DNA from 3 places in the Glycomyces halotolerans genome. Region 2 is predicted to be linked to each of the others. Evidence: riboswitches for the same ligand, from Rfam matches in the RefSeq annotation. Region 2 holds a riboswitch; each other region holds the start of a gene.

Region 1 (6,328 bases), on a different contig from region 2:
CCCGGGCCTTTCAGCGGCGCCGGCGTCGAGGACCGGGGCGCGCCGATGATCGCCGTCACCGGCGCCGACGGCGACGACCTCCGCGATCTGGCCCGGATCGGCGCCCGGCCGACCGTCGAGTTCGAGTCCGGCACCGTCCTGGTCGACCTGCCGCGCGGCGGACTCGCCTCCGAATTCACCTCCTTCGGACCGGCCCCCGACCTGACGCTCAAACCCGACCTCGCCGCTCCCGGCGGCGGCATCTGGTCGACCTGGCCGGTCGACGACGGCGCGCACCGGTCCCTGTCGGGCACGTCGATGTCCGCCCCGCACGTGGTCGGCGCCGCCGCGCTCCTCCTCCAGACCGACCCGAGCCTCGTCCCGGCCTCGGTTCGCAGCCGACTGGTCAACACCGCCCGGCCCGTCCCCTGGGGTGAGAACCCCGGACTCGGCCGGCTCGAGCCGATCCACCGGCAAGGCACCGGCGTCCTCGACATCCCGGCCGCGCTCGAGGCCGGAGGATCCCTGTCCCCCAGCGGCGTCGACACCGGACACGGCACCGGCCCGCGCACCTTCGAGATCCACCTGACCTCGCGAGAACTGCACCCGCGGACCTACCGGCTCGAACACCGTCCGGCGATCGCGACCACCGGCGACATCCGCGACCCCGGATTCCACGTGGCCGAACCGGCAGTGACCGTCGAACCGGCCCAGGTCCGCCTGCGGCGCGGCCAGAGCGCCACCGTCACCGTGACCGTCGAGGCCGGCCCCGACCTGCCGCACGGCAGCGTCTTCGGCGGCCTCGTCGTGGCCGAACCCGACGGCGGCGGCACCGAACTGGCCGCCTCGTACGCCGGTTACCACGGCGACTACCTCGCCATCCCCGTCCTCGAGCACCCCGATTACCCGAAACTCGCCGTCGCGATCGACCAGGACCAGGACACCGGCGAAGCCGACTATCGTGATCTGCGCGAAGGCGAGACCTTCAGCATCGGGGACGACACGCTGCCGACCGCGCTGGTCTACCTCCACCACATGCCGCGGGCCATGGAGGTCGTGGTCGAGAACACCGACACCGGCGAGACCTTCACCTGGGACCGCGAGGAGTTCCTGCCCCGCTCGGCCGGTCCCGACGACACCGCCGCGATCGGCCTCGCCGCGTTCGACGAGGACCGGCCCGGAGTCCTGGAGCCCGGGAGCTGGCGCATGGAGGTCCGAGTCCTCAAAGCCCTCGGCGACGAGACCGACCCCGACCACTGGGAGCAGTGGCGATCTCCGACGATCCGACTCGCCGAATGAGCCGCCTCAGCCCTCCGTGCGGTGCACGATCTGCGCGGCGGCCTGATCGCGCGGCATGATCGACAGCCGGTCGATGTTGACGTGCGCCGGCCGCTTCGCCACCCACGCGATCGACTCGGCGACGTCGGCGGCCGTCAGCGGCGTCATGCCGCGGTAGACCGCCTCGGCCCGCTCCCGGTCGCCTTCGAAGCGGACGAGACTGAACTCGGTCTCGACCATGCCCGGATCGATCTCGCACACGCGCACCGGCTCCCCGAGCAGCTCCAGCCGCAGCACGCGGGTGAGCGCGGCCTCGGCGTGCTTGGCGGCGTTGTAGCCGGCCCCGCCCTTGTACGGCTCGCGGGCGGCGATCGACCCGATCGTGATGACCTGCCCGTCGCCGGAGGCGACCAGTAGCGGCAGCAGCGCCTTGGTCACGCGCACCGTGCCGAGCACGTTCACGTCGTACATCCGCTGCCAGTCGTCCAGATCCGCCTCGGCCACCGAATCGAGCCCGAACGCGCCCCCGGCGTTGTTGACCAGCAGATCGCAGCGGTCGATCCCGGCGGCGAACGACGCCACCGAGGCGTCGTCGGTCACGTCCAGGGCCAGCGCCCGACCGCCGCACTCGGCGGCGACCTCGGCGAGCCGGTCCGTGCGCCGAGCGCCGAGCACCACCGCGAAACCGGCCTCGGCCAAGGCCTTCGCCGAAGCGGCGCCGATACCGCTGCTGGCCCCGGTGATGACGGCCACGGGTCGGTCAGTCATGAATCCTCCCTGGAGGTGCGGGTTCCGACCGCGACGATACCGATCCCGCCCGGGCCGAACCGTGGCGCGGGCCCACATCGGCCTCGGTCGAATGCGGGGGCGGCGATGGCACGCCCGTACCATCGGAGGCGACGCCGGTTCCGAGGCGGCGCCCGCTGTCTCGGCTAAGAGGGAACCTGGTGGGAGTCCAGGACTGCCCCGCAGCGGTGAGCGGGAACGAAAACCGTCACAAGCACTTGGCCGAGGTCCGCGCTCGAAGCGAGCGAGGATGGAAGCCTGGGAAGCGACGGCCGGTAGGCGCCGAGTCCGCACTCGGCGAGCCCGCGAGTCCGAATACCTGCCGACGTACCGCGGGCGCCAGCGCGCGGTCCACGCTGTCCGAGTTCGAGGGAACTGACACATGACCACTGCAAAGAAGACCGTGCACGCCACCGTGCTCGGCTACCCCCGCATCGGCGCGCGACGCGAACTCAAACGCGCCGTCGAAGCCCACTGGTCCGGGAGGATCGACCAGGCCGCGCTCGACGCGGCCGCCGCCGAGATCCGCTCCCAGATGCTCGACGATCTCGCCTCCGCCGGACTCGACTCCGTCCCGACCGGGATCTTCTCGCTCTACGACCACGTACTCGACACGATCGTCGCCGTCGACGCGATCGCCCCCAGGCACCGGCGCGACAGCGAGACGGCCACCTACTTCGCCGCCGCGCGCGGCGACGCCGACGCCGTGCCGCTCGAGATGACCAAGTGGTTCGACACCAACTACCACTACCTGGTCCCCGAGATCGGACCCGACACCGACTTCCGCGCCCGCCCCGAGCAGGCGCTCGGCGAGTTCCTCGAGGCGCGCGAACGCCAACTCCGGGCCCGGCCGGTGCTGCTCGGCCCGGTCACGTTCCTGCTGCTGGCCAAGGCCGCCGACGGCGCCCCGGACGGATTCGAGCCGTTGAGCAAACTCGACGAGCTCGTCGACGTCTACACCGAGATCCTCACCGCGCTGGCCGACGCCGGCGCCGAGCGGATCCAGATCGACGAGCCGGCGCTGTGCGCCGACCGCACCGGCGCCGAACTCGAGGCCGTCCGCTCGGCGTACCAGCGGCTCGCCCCGATCACGGAGCTGCTGGTGACCGGCGGCTACGGTCCCTTCGGCGAGGCGCTGCCGGTGCTGCTCGAAGCCGGCGTCGGCGGCATCGCCCTCGACCTGGTCCGCGGCCGGGACGATGTGGACGTCCTCGAGTCGCTCGACGTTTCACGTGAAACATTCGTGCTCGCCGGGGCGGTCGACGGCCGCAACATCTGGCGCACCGACCTGCTGGCGGCCGCGGCCGAGCTCGAACGGCTCCACCGAGTCACCGACCGGCTCGGCGTCTCGTCCTCCTGCTCGCTGCTGCACGTCCCGGTCGACCTCGAGGCCGAGCACGGACTGCCGAAGTCGCTGATGGAGCGACTGGCGTTCGCCCGCCAGAAGCTCCGCGAAATCGTCAGCCTCGCCAGGCCCGACGCCCCGCGCCTCCAGCGCCCGCCGGCTCCTGCCGAATGGCGCAAGGAGACCGTCCGCTCCCGACTGGCCGCGCTCGGCGAAGACGCCGACCGCCGCGTCCCCTACGACGAGCGCGTCGCCGCCCAGGAGCCTTCGGCGCAACTGCCGCTCCTGCCGACGACCACCATCGGCTCCTTCCCGCAGACCGCCGAGCTGCGCCGCGCCCGCGCCGCCCACCGCCAAGGCCTGATGATCGACGCCGACTACCGCGCCCGCATGAAGGCCGAAGTCGCCGCCGTCGTCGACGAGCAGATCAAACTCGGCCTCGACGTCCTGGTCCACGGCGAGCCCGAGCGCAACGACATGGTGCAGTACTTCGCCGAGCAGCTGACCGGATTCGCCACCACCGCCGCCGGCTGGGTCCAGTCCTACGGCTCCCGGTGCGTGCGCCCGCCGATCCTGTACGCCGACGTCGCCCGGCCCGAACCGATGACCGTCGAGTGGATCTCCTACGCCCAGTCGCTCACCGACAAGCCGGTCAAGGGCATGCTCACCGGTCCGGTGACGATCCTGGCCTGGTCGTTCGTGCGCGACGACCAACCGCTGGCCGAGACCGCCGAACAGGTGGCGCTGGCGCTGCGCGACGAGGTCGCCGACCTCGAGGCCGCCGGGACCTCGATCATCCAGGTCGACGAGCCGGCCCTGCGCGAGTTGCTGCCGCTGCGCCGGTCGGGCCGGGCGGCCTACCGCGAGTGGGCCACGCGCGCGTTCCGCATCGCCACCTCCGCGGTGCGTCCGAGCACGCAGATCCACACCCACCTGTGCTACTCGGAGTTCGGCGACGTCATCGACGCGATCGCCGACCTGGACGCCGACGTGACCTCGATCGAGGCCTCCCGCTCGAAGATGGAGGTCCTCGAGGACCTCAACCGGGCCGAGTACCGGCGCGGCGTCGGCCCCGGGGTGTGGGACATCCACTCCCCGAGGGTGCCGTCGGTCGAGGAGATGGCCGCTTCGCTGCGGCTGGCCGTGCGCGCCGTCGAGCCCGAACGGGTCTGGGTCAACCCCGACTGCGGGCTGAAGACGCGCCGATACGAAGAGGTGCGGCCGTCGCTGGCGAACCTCGTCGAAGCCGCCCGGATCGTCCGCGCCGAGCTCGAGTAGGCCTCGTTCGCCCGGTCGGCGGCGTCCGCGCAGCGGTGCGTCGCCGCCGCCGATCGGGCACGTAATCTTGAGGCGTGGCGATTGACAACTACCGCATCGTGTCTGAGCCCGTTTCGGGGGACATGTCGGGTCTGGCCAGGGCTTACATGGATTGGCGGCGCCTGGCGCACAACGTTGAGGCGCTGGCCGCGCTCACCGAGGCGCCGCAGATGGCGATGGTGAAGGCCGACGCCTACGGGCACGGCACGGTCCCGGCTTCGCGCGTGGCCGTCGAGGCCGGGGTCGCGCGATTGGGGGTGGCGACGCTCCGGGAGGCGTGGCGGCTGCGGCGCCTTCCCGACCTGGCCGACGTGCCGGTGCTGGCGTTCCTGTACGGCCCCGAGCAGCCGGGCCTGGCCGAGACGATCGAGGCCGGCGCCGAGATCGGGATCTCGTCGCTGCCGCAGCTCGACGCGGTCGCCGCGGCCGCCGAACGGGTCGGCCGGACCGCGCGCGTCCACCTCAAGGGCGACACCGGGATCTCGCGCGGCGGGGTCGCCGAGTCGGAGTGGGAGGCGTACTGCGAGTCGGCCGCCAAGCACCAGGCCGCCGGGGCGATCGCGGTCGTCGGCGCCTGGAGCCATCTGGCGTGCGCCGACGAGGTCGACCATCCCTCCAACGGGATGCAGAAGGCCGCTTTCGAGCGGTTCCTCGCGGCCGTGGCCGCGGCCGGCATCGAGCCGGAGGTGCGGCACCTGGCCAACTCGGCGGCGCTCATCGCCGATCCCGAGACGCACTACGACCTGGTCCGGCCGGGCATCGCGCTCTACGGCTACAACCCGGTGCCGCACCTCGAGGTCGACCTGCGGCCGGTGATGGAGCTGCGCAGCCAGGTCATGACCGTCAAGCGGCTGCCGGCCGGGACGGGGATCTCGTACGGGCACACCCACCGCCTCGAGCGGGACTCGAACGTGGCGCTGGTGCCGCTGGGCTACGCCGACGGCGTCCCGCGCCGCGCCTCGGGCCGCGCCGAGGTGTACCTCGCCGGGCGCCGGAGACCGGTCCTCGGAAGGATCTGCATGGACCAGTTCGTGGTCGACCTCGGCGACGACGTCGTGAGCCCGGGCGAGCCGGTCGTCCTCATCGGCGCCGGAGCACACCATCCCGACGCCGACGACTGGTCGGGGTGGGCCGAGACCATCCCCAACGAGATCCTCACCGGCATCGGCGCCCGCGTGCCGCGGTTCTGGAACAGGGGGACCGCATGAGCAGCCGGGCCGCCCTGCGCCGCTGGGCCTTCGCCGGCGGCGTCGTCGCCGGGGCGGCGGTCGCGGTGGGCATGCCGCGGTACCTGGCCCGCCGCGCCCGCGCCCGCGCCTCGGCGGCCGACCCCTACGCCTCCGAACCGTTCGAGCTGCCGCCGACCGACGCGGTGCGCACCGTCATCAGCCACGACAAGGTGCCGGTGCACGTGGAGACGGTCGGGCCTGAGGACGCGGACCTGACGGTGGTGTTCGCCCACGGCTACCTGCACGACTCGACCACGTTCTACTTCCAGCGCAAGGCGATCGCCGAGGCGCAGACCGAGGGGTACACGCTGCGGGCGGTGTTCTACGACCAGCCGGGCCACGGGCGTTCGGGTCCGCTGCCGCGCACCGAGTACTCGATCGACGACCTCGCCGC
Region 2 (6,328 bases):
GGAAGCGGTTGATGACGAAGCCGGCGACCAGCGCCTGGTCGGCGGGCTCGAGGAGCGCGAGCGTGCCGTACAGGGCGGCGAGGGCCCCGCCCCGGTCGATGTCGGCGATGAGGACGACGGGCATGCCGGCCGCCCTGGCGAGGCCCATGTTGGCCAGGTCGTGGGGACGCAGGTTGATCTCGGCCGCGCTTCCGGCGCCTTCGCAGACCACCGCCTCGAACCGTCCCTTGAGGTCGTCGAGCGCGCCGAGGACCGCGGGCATGAGGACGCGTCTGCGGGCGTGGTAGTCGCGGGCGCCGGTGTCGAAGGCCGGTCTGCCCATGACCACGACCTGGCTGCGGTGGGCGGCGGTGGGCTTGATGAGGATGGGGTTCATGGCGGTCTCGGGAGGGATGCCGCATGCCGCGGCCTGGGCGGCCTGGGCGCGGCCGATCTCGCCGCCGTCGGCCGTCACCGCCGCGTTGAGCGCCATGTTCTGGGCCTTGAACGGTGCCACCGTGATGCCTTGGCGCGCCAGGTGGCGGCACACCCCGGCGGTGATGACGCTCTTGCCGACGTCCGAGGCGGTGCCGGCCAGCAGGATGGCGCCGCTCATGGGCGCCTCCGGCAGATGAGGGCGGCGCCGACGGCGGCCGCCGCGCTGACGGCGGCGGCCAGCCGAATCGCGTGGCGCAGGTCGGCGACGGTCGGCGCGGGTCCGTCACCGAGGGCCGGGCGGGTGTCGGTGTGCCCGGGATAGCGGTTCTCGCCGCCGCCGAGGGTCCGGCCGAGGGCGCCTGCGAACGCGGCCTCGACCCGCCCGGCGTTGGGGCTGGGGTGGCGGTGGCCGTCGCGCCGCCAGACGCGCAGTGTCCGCTTCGGTGAGCCGCCGACCAGCGGGGCGAGCCCGACCGCCAGCGCGGCCGAAAGCCGGGCCGGGATCCAGTTCGCGGCATCGTCCAGTCGGGCGGCGGCCCAGCCGAAGCGGCGGTAACGCGGCGACTTGTGCCCGATCATGGCGTCGAGGGTGTTGGCGACGCGGTATCCGGCGAGGCCGCCCGGCCCGGCGACGGCGCCCCACCACAGCGGGGCGACGACCGCGTCGGAAGTGTTCTCGGCGACCGATTCGACGGCGGCGCGCACCAGTTCGGCCTCGCTCAGATGCGAGGGATCGCGTCCGCACAGCGACGACAGGCGTCTGCGGGCGTCGTCCAGGTCGCCTCGTTCGATCACGGCGGCGATCCCCGCCGCCTCGCGGCGCAGGGATCGACCGCCGATGACGGTCCAGGCGAGGGCGGCGGTCCAGGCCGCGCGCGTCCAAGGACGGCGTTCGACGGCGGTGTGCGCGGCGGCCGCCAGGGCCGCGCCTCCGGCTACCAACGCTCCGGTGTGGACCGCGCCGGACAGGCGGGAATCGCGGTAGGTGAGCCGTTCGAGCGCGGCCGCGGCCCGCCCGAGTCCGGCGACGGGATGGTACCGGCGCGGGTCGCCGAGCAGCAGGTCGGCCGCGTACCCGGCGAGGAGCCCGAAGCCGTGGGGACTCACCTGCGGCCCCCTGTCGGGTCGGTGTTGACGCTGCGGACGGTCCACCGGCCGGAATGGCAGTGCAGGACGGTGGCCGAGCACGGGTTGACGTCGAGTCGCCAGAACGCCGAATCCAGCGCGCCCAAGGCGGCCACCACGGCGGCCTTGATGGGACCGCCGCTGGTGAACACCACGGTGTCGGATCCGGAGACGCCGTATGCGGCGAGCCCTTCGCGCACGCGTGCGGCCAGATCGGCGAGCGACTCGCCGCCGGGCGGGGCGGTCCGCGGGTCGTCCAGCCACGCTTGGAGCCGGTCCGGCTGACGCTCGCCGATCTCGTTCAGCGTCGCGCCCGCCCACTCCCCGAAATCCAATTCAGACCATCGGGGATCCGGCTCGGCGTCCTCGAACCCGGCGAGGACCGCGGTATGGCGACAGCGCCGCACCGGCGCGGTGGCGGCCCGGGACGCCTCCAGCTTGCCGAGCAGCCCGGCCGCCTCCAGCTCCCCCGCTCCGTCCAAGGGTTCGTCGAGGGGAAAGGCGTGGCGGCGGGTCGCGGCAGTCGGAGCATGGCGGACCAGAATGAGCCTCGCGAACGCGCTCACGTGGACTCCCGCTTCGCGTCGCGGTGCCACAACCAGCCGAAGACGACGGCGAGACCGAGCCACAGGATCGCCTGTGTCGCCATCGATGCCAACCTGAAGTCCCACAGCAGATCGGCCGGCGCCTCGGCCTGATCGCCATTGGCGGGCAGCGTGAAGAACAACGCGCCGTACAGCAAGACGGCGACCACGCCGACCAGCGTCTGGCGCGGCACGTCGTCCATGCCGCGGCGGCGGAGCCATCGCGAAGCCGCCCACAGCAGCAGGGCCATGGCCGCCGAGGCGCCGATCGCGACGAGGAACCACGTCGTCCTCGCTTCCACCGTCGACGGGTCTCCGACCCCGGGAGGGTTGGACGGGTACTTCAGGCCCGGGAACAGGGCGATCGCCGCCCACACGGCGACGCCGAAGGCGAGGGCGCCCTTCCAGCGGTCGCGAGAGTCCCTGGCGACGAAGGCGAACACGAGCCCGAACAGGCCGCCGTAGGCGGCGCCGAGCAGTGCGGTCCCGACCGGAAGCAGGGCCTGCTGCGCGGTGCGGGAGACGGTGAATTCCTCACCGTGGTCGTGGGCGGCCTCGGCCGGTCCGTGGGCAGCGGATTGCGCCCGCTCCTCGAGTTCGATGGCCTCCTGGAGGGGGACCTCTCCAACGAGCAGCGCGAACGCCCCTGCGACCAGACCGGCTGCCAGCCCCGCCGCGAGTCCGCGGCGAACGCTGTCGGTGATCATCGACAGGTCAGTGGCACGGGAGTCCGAGCAGGTGACGGGCGTCGTGGAACGCCTCGTGGAGCACCGGGCTCCCACCGGTGAGCGTGCCCTGCTCGAAGCCGACCAGGAACATCAGAGCGCTCATGGCGAGCACCGTCAGCGCCATCAGGCCCCATCGGGGCGCGGTTCGGGTCGCAGCACCAATAGCCGTCATGTCGACCTCCTCGGGGATCCTCGTCCCCTCAGTCGTGACAGGAAGCCGCAGTCTTCTGGCTCTCGGATCAACGCCGTCCGCCCGACCTTCCCGGGCCCGAAGACCCAGTGGCCGCGCTCCGTCCGGCCGGAGCTCTCAAGAGCTCCGGGGCGGGCGACTCCCCGAATACAGTGGCGGGACCGCCGCAGAATCACACTGCGTTCCTAGCCGCTTCCGTCGAAGGAAGCATGAAACTACCGCACTCTGCACGCCATGTCCACCCCTGCCCGTCTCGACCTCGTGGAAAAAGCCTCCGGGCGATCGCCTTCCCCGGCTTCATGCTCGCCCTGCTCCTGAGGCACGGCCAACAGCAGCGAACCTGGAGGACTGGCTCTAGAGGACATACAAAAGGCCCTGGTAACCAGGGCCTCTGATCCTCCCCGCGAACAGGCTGCTCATCCCGCCACAGGGCCTTCGACTCCCCTCCGACCGGCTCGGCGACGTCTCCGAGACCGCCGCCGGTCGTCGATGAGGGCTTCGGTGTCCGCTTCGGCCGGTCAGGTGCCGATCCGGGGGAACGGCTTGGTGGAGAAGACGACTTCGACGCTCACCTCGAAGTACTCGGCGATCTTGAGCGCCAGATGGAGGCTCGGGGAGTATTCGCCGCGTTCGAGGTAGCCGACGGTCTGGTAGTGGACGCCGAGCGCGTCGGCGAGCTGGCGCCGCGAGATGCCCCTCTCGGCGCGCAGCACGGCGATGCGGTTGTACACGACGTCGTCGGCCACGGTCTAACCCCATTCCTGGTACATCTTCTCGCGCCGCTGAGCCACGGAGGAGCCCGATTCTCGGCGGGCCATGCGGCTGAGCAGCTTCGGAGCCAGCGCCATCGAGGCGACCGCCCAGACCGCGAGCACGGCGAACATCGTAAGGGTCCGCCAGCTGTGGCCGATCTCGACCGCCGCGGCGGCGTCGGGCAGCAGCGCGTGCCGCATCCCCAGGCCCGCCCAGTAGAGCGGGAACACCTGCCCGATGGCCTGGAGCCATCCCGGCAGCGCCGTGATCGGGTAGAAGATCCCCGAGATGGCGATGAGGCCCATGAACGGCAGCATGACCAGGCCCATGTTCTGGGGTTTGTCGATGAGCGCGCCGAGGACCGCCCCGACCGGGATGGTGGAGGCGATGCCCAGCAGCAGGACCGACAGGAACATCAGCCAGCGGTCCGGGGAGGTGAATCGGAGACCGTCGAACAGGAGCAGTCCGGTGACGAGGATGACCGACACGGTGATGGCGGTGAACATCGCCAGCGAGACGGTGTTGCCGACCAGGTAGCCGGTCATGCCGCCGGGCATGGACTTGGCGCGCAGGAGCGTGCCGTTGGTGCGGTCCATGACCAGGATGCCGACGACGCCGAACACGCCGCTCCAGACGATCATCATGCCCATGAGGCTGGGCATGTTCATGGCCCCGAGGCCGACCGGGGAGTCGTCGATCTCGACGCCCCGCAGAAAGGCCAGGACGAGCACGGCGATGCCGACCGGGAGGACGTACCCGAACACGTCCGAGGGGGTCGTCAGGGAGATGCGGGTCTGGATGAGCGCCCGGCGCCAGCCGGTCTTGTAGGCGTGCAGGGTGGGGTTCATTTGGTGGCCTCCTGAAAGCTGTCCACGGCGGCGTCGGCCTGGCCGGCCTCGAACTGCGCGACCAGGGTCAGGTAGGCCTCCTCCAGGCTGGCCCGGTGGATCTCCAGGTCGGTCACGGCGCCCTCGTCGGTGGCGAGGAGCTTGCGGGCGAAGGCGGTGGCGTCCTCGGTGGCGTGGACCTGGACTCGCCCGTCCTGCATCCACGTCACCTGCGCGGTGGTCGCGGCGGCGCGGGCGAGCGCGTCGGGCGAGCCGTCGGCGATGATCCGGCCGCCGGCGAGGATGAGGATGCGGTCGGCGAGCTTCTCGGCCTCGGCGAGGTCGTGGGTGGTGAGCAGGATGGTGGTGCCCTCGAGGTCGGTGAGGCCGTGGATGAGGTCGTGGAATTCGCGGCGGGCGTGCGGGTCGAATCCGGTGGTGGGTTCGTCGAGGAACAGCAGGGCCGGCCGGCCGACGATGCCGCAGGCGACGTCGAGGCGGCGGCGCTGCCCGCCCGAGAGGGTCTGGATGCGCTGGCGGGACTGCTCGGCGAGGCCGACCAGTTCGAGCAGTTCGTCGGCCTGCCACGGTTCGGTGTAGGGCCGGTAGTAGTCGGCGAAGTGGGCGAGGAGGTCCCGCACCCGCCATTTGCCGTTGTCGCGCCATTCCTGGAGAACGATGCCCATGCGGGCGCGCCAGCGCTCGTCGCCGCGGGCCGGGTCGGCGCCGAGGACGTCGACGTCGCCGCCGGAGCGGGCGCGGAAGCCTTCGAGGATCTCGACGGTGGTGGTCTTTCCGGCGCCGTTGGGCCCGAGGAGCGCGGTGACGCCGCCGTGGCGCAGCTCGAAGTCGATGCCGTCGAGGACGACGTTGTCGCCGTAGCGCATCCGCAGGTCGGATACGGCGATGGCGGGGCCCTCGGATGGGGAGGCGGGTGCCATGGACTCCTCCGTCACATGGATCGGACAGTTGATAGCACTCATGCTACATACTGTCCTAGTGTTCGGCAATACCGAGGGAGTACCGCTGCCGGATGCGGGTCGACGGCGAAGGGGCCGCATACCCGCGCTCCCGCCGCGCGGATGGGGAGGCGCTGGAGGATGAAAGCCCAGAGGAGGAGGCCGCAGACGGTCATGGCCAGGGGGACAGCCTGCCTTGGAAGGCGATGATCGCTAAGTCGCCGCGGCGGTAGGGTTCCCGATCCCGGCGCACGGTCGCCTTCCGGCGCTTGATGGTGGTGTGCCGCAGCGCGGTGATCACCTCGTCGGCCTCCGGCTCGGGCACCTCCACCAGCGAGAAGCGCTCGGCGATGTCGATGGCCCCGATGTCGCGGCCGCTGAGCCGGGTCTCACCGGCTATGGCTCCCACCAGATCCTGCGGTCGTACCCCTGCGCTCCGGCCCATCCCGATGAAGACCCGGACCGTGCCGTCGTGGCGCGCCGGACGCCCGCGACCGGCGGCCCGCTCGGCCACCTCGGGTATCTCCGCCTCGTCGGCCGATCCGACGCTGGACTCGTGCGCCAGCCGCACCGCCGCCAGCGCGACGTCCATGACGTCGAACTCGTCGGCCAGCGGCTCGACAACCGCTCGGAATCGGTCGAAGTCGTCACCGAGAAGGGTCTCGCGCAAGGCGGCGCGCGTCAACTCCATGCGGTGCGCGAACAGGTCCGCCGCCGTCGGCACCCGCTCCACGGCGATGCGCCG
Region 3 (6,328 bases), on a different contig from region 2:
ATCGAGACCGTGCGCCGCAACTTCGGGGGCCTGCGCCAGATCACCGTGGTCAACCCCAAGGGCGGGGCGGGCAAGACCGTCGCGGTGCTCATGCTCGCACTCACCTTCGGGCGCCACCGGGGCGGCTACGTGCTGGCCTGGGACAACAACGAGACGCAGGGCACGCTGGGGATGCGGGCCCAGCAGGACTTCCATGTCCGCACGGTCCGGGACCTGCTGCGCGACCTGGACCATTTCAAGGGCCCCACCGGGAGGGTCGGCGATCTGTCGCAGTACGTGCGTGCCCAGGGCGGCGCGATGTTCGACGTGCTGGCCTCGGACGAGTCGGCCACGGCCGGCGAGATGCTCACCGCGCACGCCTTCGGTGATCTGCGCGAGGCCGTCTCGCGGTTCTACAAGCTCATCGTCGTCGATACCGGGAACAATGTGCGGGCGGCGAACTGGCAGGCGGCGATCGACGCGACCGATCAGCTCGTGGTGACGATGTCGGCCCGCAACGACTCGGCCGAGACGGCCGCCCGGATGCTGGACCATCTGGAGCAGACCGGGCGCAGGGAGCTGGTGCGGGGCGCGGTCTCGGTGGTGTCGATGCCGGCGCACCGCAAGGACGTGGACCTGCCGGCGGTGCAGCGGCACTTCGCGGCGCGCACGCGGGCGGTGCTGCTGGCCCCGTACGAGAAGCTGCTGGATTCGGGGGAGCCGATCCGCTATGACGCGTTGAGCAAGGCCTCGCTGGCCGCTTGGCTGAGGATCGGGTCGGCGGTGGCCGAGGGGCTGTGAGGCGGCCGGGGTGCCGCGGTCGCGTCAGAGCAGGCCGGTGAGGCCCGCGACGGCGTCTTCGAGTCGGCGGTCGTCTTCGTCGGCGTGGCCGACCACGTAGGCGCCCTGGATGAACACCAGGACGGTGCGAGCCAGGCGCCGGGGGTCGCGGGGCGGGGTCTCGCCGCGGTCGGCCGCGCGTGCCAGGATCGCGGTCAGGTCGCGTTCGAGTTCCGACCACGCTTCTTGGACGCGTCTCATGGTCGCGGGGTCGTCGGCCAGTTCCACGGCCGCGCGGACGATGAAGCCGCCTTCTTTGCTGTGCCTGGCCACGACTTCGAGGATGTCGCCGATGACGCGCGGCGCGCCGACCGGTTCGGCGCCGTCGCCGTCGATGGCTCCTCGGGCTATCGAGCGCATCTCCGGTTCGGTGTCCTCGCGATATCGGGCGAGTGCGGTTATGTACAGCTGGTGTTTGGACCCGAAGGCGGAGTAGAGTCCGGCCCGGTTCATTCCCGTGGCCGCCACGAGGTCCGACATGGAAGTGGCCGCGAAGCCGCGTTCGAGGAACGTACGGGTCGCCGCGCGGAGGACTCTGTCCAAATCGGCATTCTTATTTCTGCTCACATTTGCACCGTATCGACACCCGGTGCTACCGGTCAATAACGGGATGCCCGATTTGACTCCGTGGCGTGAGTGAACGGATCCACTCAACGCGCCACCTCCTTGACACCCCGTAGCGTCGCCCTAGAGAATGAACGCAAACTCAACAGGCGTCCAGTGGGGGAAGTCCGGTCGGAAGCCGGCGCTGACCCGCAGCGGTAGTCGCGGTTCGAACTCGAACACCACCCGAGCCAGTAACCTCTCAGCAACAGGTTCGGTCCACCCGCGTGAGCCCGAATGCCCACCGGGCGCCAGTGTCCATCGTCAACGCCTGTCGCGGTCTGCAGGCGCTTGCGGCGCCGCCGCCTGCCCGAGACCTCGCCCGCGCTTCAGAAAGGTCAGGCAATGCGCCACTCGCCGCTGGGCCAACGCTCAGCACGCAGCAACCGCCCCGGTCGGCTGCGGTACCTCGCCGCCGCCGCGGTCCTCCCCCTCGTCGCCATCGCCTCCGCCTCTCCGGCGCACGCTCAGGACGAGCCGTTCTCCAATCCTTCCGAAGCCGCCGCCGGCTGGCTCGCCTCCCAGGCCGAAGGGCCCTCCTGGAGCGCCGGCGACGTCTCCAGCACCCTGGACGTCCTCATCGGTCTCATGGCCGCCCGCGTGGGCGGCGAGAAGGTCCAGACCAGTCTCGAATGGCTCAACGAGCCCGACGTCCTGAACGCCTACGTCTACCCGCCCGGCGACGAGTCCGAAGACCCGCAGCTCAACGCCGGAGGCGCCGGGAAGGTCATGTACGTCGTCGCCACCGCCGGCGGCGACCCCGCCGACTTCGGCGGCGTCAAACTCGCCGACGCGGTCACCGACAGCCAGCGCGACGACGGCCACTTCGGCGACGGCACTCCGTTCGCGACCGCGTGGGCGGTGCTGGGACTCTCGCGCTCGGGACAGCCCGCGAACGAGGAGGCCGCAGCGGCGCTGACCGCCGCGCAGTGCCCCGACGGCGGCTACAGCTTCGCCGACGCCGACGGCGGCGACGACTGCGCCAGCGACCCGGACACGACCGGTGTGGTGGCCTCGGCGCTGCAGACGATGGACGGCGACGACGCCGAAGCGGCCCACGATGCGGCCATCGCCTGGCTGGAGTCCGCTCAGGGCGAGAACGGCGGCTTCGACGCCGGTTTCGGCCCGAACGCGAACTCGACCGCGTACGCGGCGCAGGCGCTGCTGGGCGCCGAGCGCGCCGAGTCCGCCGAGCGGGCGACGGCGTTCCTGATCGGTCTCCAGGTCGGCTGCGGCGAGGAGGCGGCCGGCGCGATCCGCGCGACCGACCCCGAGGACGAGGAGTACGGCGAGATGATGCGGCTCTCGGCCACCGCGCAGGCGCTCATTCCCCTGTCGGGACAGAACCTGGCCGAGCTCGACGCCTCGGAGTCGGACGCCGATCTTCCGGTCGTCCAGTGCGAGGCGGTCTCCGGCGGCGAGACCACCGGGGCCGACGGCGGCGAAGACGGCGCAGCGTCCGATGAGGGCTCGGGTTCGCTCGTGCCGTGGCTCGTCGGCGGCGCGGCGGTCGTGCTGGCCGCGATCGTGCTGTACGTGCTGGCGCGAGTCCGCCGCGGCGCCTCGACCGGGGACAAGGAAGCGGAGTGACCCCAGGCGTGGCCGCCCGCGCCGGCGCCCTCGCCGTGATCGGCGCGGCGCTGGTGTGGGCCTCGCCCGCGACCGCGCAAGAGGGCTCCTGCCGGGGGGTCACCGTGGTGGTCGACTTCGGGGAGGCCGGACCCGAGTCGTCGGCGGACTCGGAGCCGGCCGTCGGATGCGCCGAGGACCCGTCGAACGGCATCGAGGCGCTGACGCAGGCCGGTTTCACCGTCACCGAGGTGATCAGCTTCCCCGGCGCGGTGTGCCGGATCGACGGCTTCCCCGACGACGAGTGCGGTCTCATGCCGCCGGCCGACCGGTCATGGTCGTACTGGCGCGCCGTCGACGGCGAGTGGACGTACTCGAACGTCGGGGCGGGCACGGCCGACCCGGACGACGGCGACGTCGAAGGCTGGGTCTTCGGCGGCGGCTCCCAGCCGCCGGGCGTGGCCCCGGCCTCGGCCCGTGCAGCCGAATCGGCGCCGGCCGATACGGCGGAGTCCTCGAACGGGTCGCCGACGTGGGTCATCGCGGTGGTGCTCCTGTCGGTGATCGCGGGCCTGGTGATCTGGCGGCTGCGACGCGGCCGCGCGACATGAGCGGCGCGCACCCGGTCGCGTGGTGGGGTTGGGCGCTGCTGCTGGCCACGGCGGCCAGCCGCACCTCGAACCCGTGGCTGCTGCTGCTCATCGTGGCCGTCTCGGGGCTGGTGGTCGCCTGGTGCCGGGGCGATGAGCCGTGGTCGGGCGCCTACCGGGTCTTCCTCTTGATCGGGGCGACGGCCATCGCGGTGCGGATGCTGTTCTACATCGTCTTCGGCGGCGCCGAAGGGACGACCGTGCTGGTGACGCTGCCGCAGGTCCGGCTCCCGGACTGGGCGGCGGGGTTCCGGCTCGGCGGCGCGGTCACCGCCGAGGGCGCGCTCGCGGCCGTCTTTGACGGGCTGCGGTTGGCGACGCTACTGGTCTGCGTGGGCGCGGCGAACGCCTTGGCCAGTCCGCGGCGGCTGCTGCGCTCGATGCCCGCGGCGTTGTACGAGGTGAGCGTGGCCGTGGTGGTGGCGTTGTCGGTCGCACCGCAGCTGGTCTCGAGCGTGGCGCGGATCCGCCGGGCCAGGGCGCTGCGCGGCAACACCAGACGGAACCCGGCGAACGTGATGCGGACGGTGGTGGTGCCGGTGCTGCACGACGCGCTCGACCGGTCGCTGGCGTTGGCCGCGGCGATGGCCTCGCGCGGTTACGGCCGGGCCGCCGATATTCCGGCGCCGGCCCGCCACGCGACGTCGGCGTTCCTGCTGACCGGGCTGCTGGGCCTGTGCGCGGGTGCGTACGCGCTGCTGGGTTCGGCGACGCCGGGCACGGTGGCGTGGGGCCTGCTGGCCGCCGGCGCCGCCGCCGCGGTGCTCGGCATCGCGTTCGCCTCGAAGCGGGTGCCGCACACCCGCTACCGGACCGACCGGTTCGGCCGCCGGGACTGGGCGATCGTCGCCTCGGGCTGCGCGGCGGTGGTCGGGACCGTGGTCAGCGCGAACGTCGAACCGGCGGCGGTCTGGCCGCCCACGAGCCTGCTCGCGGTCCCTCCGCTGCCGCTGTTCGCCGCCTGCGGGGTGCTCGTCGCCTCCGCGCCGGCGCTCCTGGCCCCGACCGCCTCGACCGAGGGAGGCACGGCGTGATCCGATTCGACGAGGTGACCTTCCGGTACGCCGAGCGACCGGTCCTCGACGAGGTCTCGTTCGACATTCCCGAAGGCGAGTTCTGCCTGCTGGTGGGGACCACCGGCGCCGGCAAGTCGACGCTGCTGCGGGCGGTCAACGGCCTGGTCCCGCACTTCACCGGCGGGACGATGACCGGGCGGATCACCGTCGCGGGCCGCAGCGTGAAGGACGCGACCCCGGCGGACCTGGCGGACGTGGTCGGGTACGTGGCCCAGGACCCGTTGGCGGGCTTCGTGACCGACGACGTCGAACTCGAACTGGCCTACACCGCCGAGCAGCTCGGCCTGCCGCAGGCGACGATGCGCAAGCGGGTCACCGAGATCGTCGACCTGCTGGGCCTGGCCGACGTCCGCGGCAGGACGCTCGCGAACCTGTCGTCGGGTCAGCGCCAGCGCGTCGCGATCGGCGCGGCGCTGGTCGCCGGGCCCTCGGCCCTGGTGCTGGACGAGCCGACCTCGGCACTGGACCCCGGCGCGGCCGACGAGGTGCTGTCGGCGCTGCACCGGCTGGTCCACGACCTGGGGGTGACGGTGCTGCTGGCCGAGCACCGGCTCGAGCGCGTGGTGCAGTACGCCGATTCGGCGCTGCTGCTGCGCGAGGGCCGGGTGCGGGCCGGTTCCACCGGGGAGGTGCTGGCCGCGTCGCCGGTGGCGCCGCCGGTGGTCGGTCTCGGCGAGCTGGCCGGCTGGCCGGGTCCGCCGGTGACGATCCGGCAGGCGCGCCGGGTGGCGGCGCCGCTGCGCGCGACGCTGGCTGATCTGGCGCCGCCGGTGCGGGAGGGGCATCGATCCGAGGCGCCGCTGCTGCGGGCCCGGGGCGTCACGGTGGACTATCCGGGGGTGCGGGCGGTCGACGGCGTCGATTTGGGAGCCGGTCGCGGTGAGCGCATCGCGCTGATGGGCCGCAACGGTTCGGGCAAGTCGAGTCTGCTGTGGGCGCTGCAGGGCACGGGGCGGCGTTCGGGCGGGGCGGTCGCCATCGAGCGGACCGATCCGGGCGGCCTGAAACCGGCGCGGCGCCGGACGCTGGCCGGTCTGGTGCCGTCCGAGCCGGCCGACCTGCTGTACGCGGAGACGGTCGCGGGCGAATGCGAGGCGGCCGACTCCGAAGGCGGGGCCCCGGCCGGGACGTGCCGGAAGATCCTGGCGGACCTGGTGGAGGGCGTCGACGGCGAGGCGCATCCGAGGGACCTGTCGGAGGGGCAGCGCCTGGCGCTGGCGTTGGCGGTGACGTTGACGGCCGCGCCGCCGCTGCTGCTGCTCGACGAACCGACCAGGGGCTTGGACTATCCCGGCAAGGAGGCGTTGGCCGACCGGCTCCGTCGGCTGGCCGACGCGGGGCACTGCGTGATGGTCGCTACGCACGATGTGGAGTTCGTGGCGGCCTTCGCCACGCGCGTGGTGCTGCTGTCGGACGGCCAGGTGGTGGCCGACGGGCCGGCGAGGACGATCGTCTCGGCCTCGCCGATGTTCGCTCCGCAGGTGGAGAAGATCCTTCCGGGGTGGCTGACGGTCGACGAGGTGGCCGAGGCGTTGGGCCGGTCCGATGGCGACGCCGAGTAGTCCGCGCCCGGTCCTTCGCTGGAAGGGGGCGCTGGCGGTCGCGCTCGCG

Evidence for each region. A riboswitch is a leader RNA that binds a small molecule or an ion and turns the genes downstream of it on or off. The one in region 2 is predicted to bind cobalamin.
Region 1: another riboswitch for cobalamin. It lies ahead of metE (5-methyltetrahydropteroyltriglutamate--homocysteine S-methyltransferase); the one in region 2 lies ahead of ACYVL2_RS12775 (CbtB domain-containing protein).
Region 3: another riboswitch for cobalamin. It lies ahead of ACYVL2_RS08220 (prenyltransferase/squalene oxidase repeat-containing protein); the one in region 2 lies ahead of ACYVL2_RS12775 (CbtB domain-containing protein).

Annotation. Positions count from the first base shown of each region.
Region 1 is NZ_BAAGXZ010000002.1:252,655-258,982, forward strand. It holds gene ACYVL2_RS03105 (S8/S53 family peptidase) at 1-1,278, shown strand, start outside; gene ACYVL2_RS03110 (Rossmann-fold NAD(P)-binding domain-containing protein) at 1,285-2,025, opposite strand; cobalamin riboswitch at 2,144-2,384, shown strand; gene metE (5-methyltetrahydropteroyltriglutamate--homocysteine S-methyltransferase) at 2,426-4,666, shown strand; gene alr (alanine racemase) at 4,741-5,913, shown strand; gene ACYVL2_RS03125 (alpha/beta fold hydrolase) at 5,910-6,328, shown strand, end outside.
Region 2 is NZ_BAAGXZ010000014.1:5,959-12,286, forward strand. It holds gene ACYVL2_RS12755 (cobyric acid synthase) at 1-595, opposite strand, end outside; gene ACYVL2_RS12760 (cobalamin biosynthesis protein) at 592-1,524, opposite strand; gene ACYVL2_RS12765 (histidine phosphatase family protein) at 1,521-2,108, opposite strand; gene ACYVL2_RS12770 (CbtA family protein) at 2,105-2,833, opposite strand; gene ACYVL2_RS12775 (CbtB domain-containing protein) at 2,841-3,026, opposite strand; cobalamin riboswitch at 3,058-3,274, opposite strand; gene ACYVL2_RS12780 (helix-turn-helix transcriptional regulator) at 3,563-3,790, opposite strand; gene ACYVL2_RS12785 (ABC transporter permease) at 3,794-4,645, opposite strand; gene ACYVL2_RS12790 (ABC transporter ATP-binding protein) at 4,642-5,565, opposite strand; gene ACYVL2_RS12795 (DEAD/DEAH box helicase) at 5,756-6,328, opposite strand, start outside.
Region 3 is NZ_BAAGXZ010000007.1:29,057-35,384, reverse strand. It holds partial or broken gene ACYVL2_RS08230 (MinD/ParA family ATP-binding protein) at 1-780, shown strand, start outside; gene ACYVL2_RS08225 (TetR/AcrR family transcriptional regulator) at 805-1,362, opposite strand; cobalamin riboswitch at 1,521-1,685, shown strand; gene ACYVL2_RS08220 (prenyltransferase/squalene oxidase repeat-containing protein) at 1,768-3,012, shown strand; gene ACYVL2_RS08215 (hypothetical protein) at 3,009-3,602, shown strand; gene ACYVL2_RS08210 (CbiQ family ECF transporter T component) at 3,599-4,675, shown strand; gene ACYVL2_RS08205 (ABC transporter ATP-binding protein) at 4,672-6,279, shown strand; gene ACYVL2_RS08200 (ECF transporter S component) at 6,263-6,328, shown strand, end outside.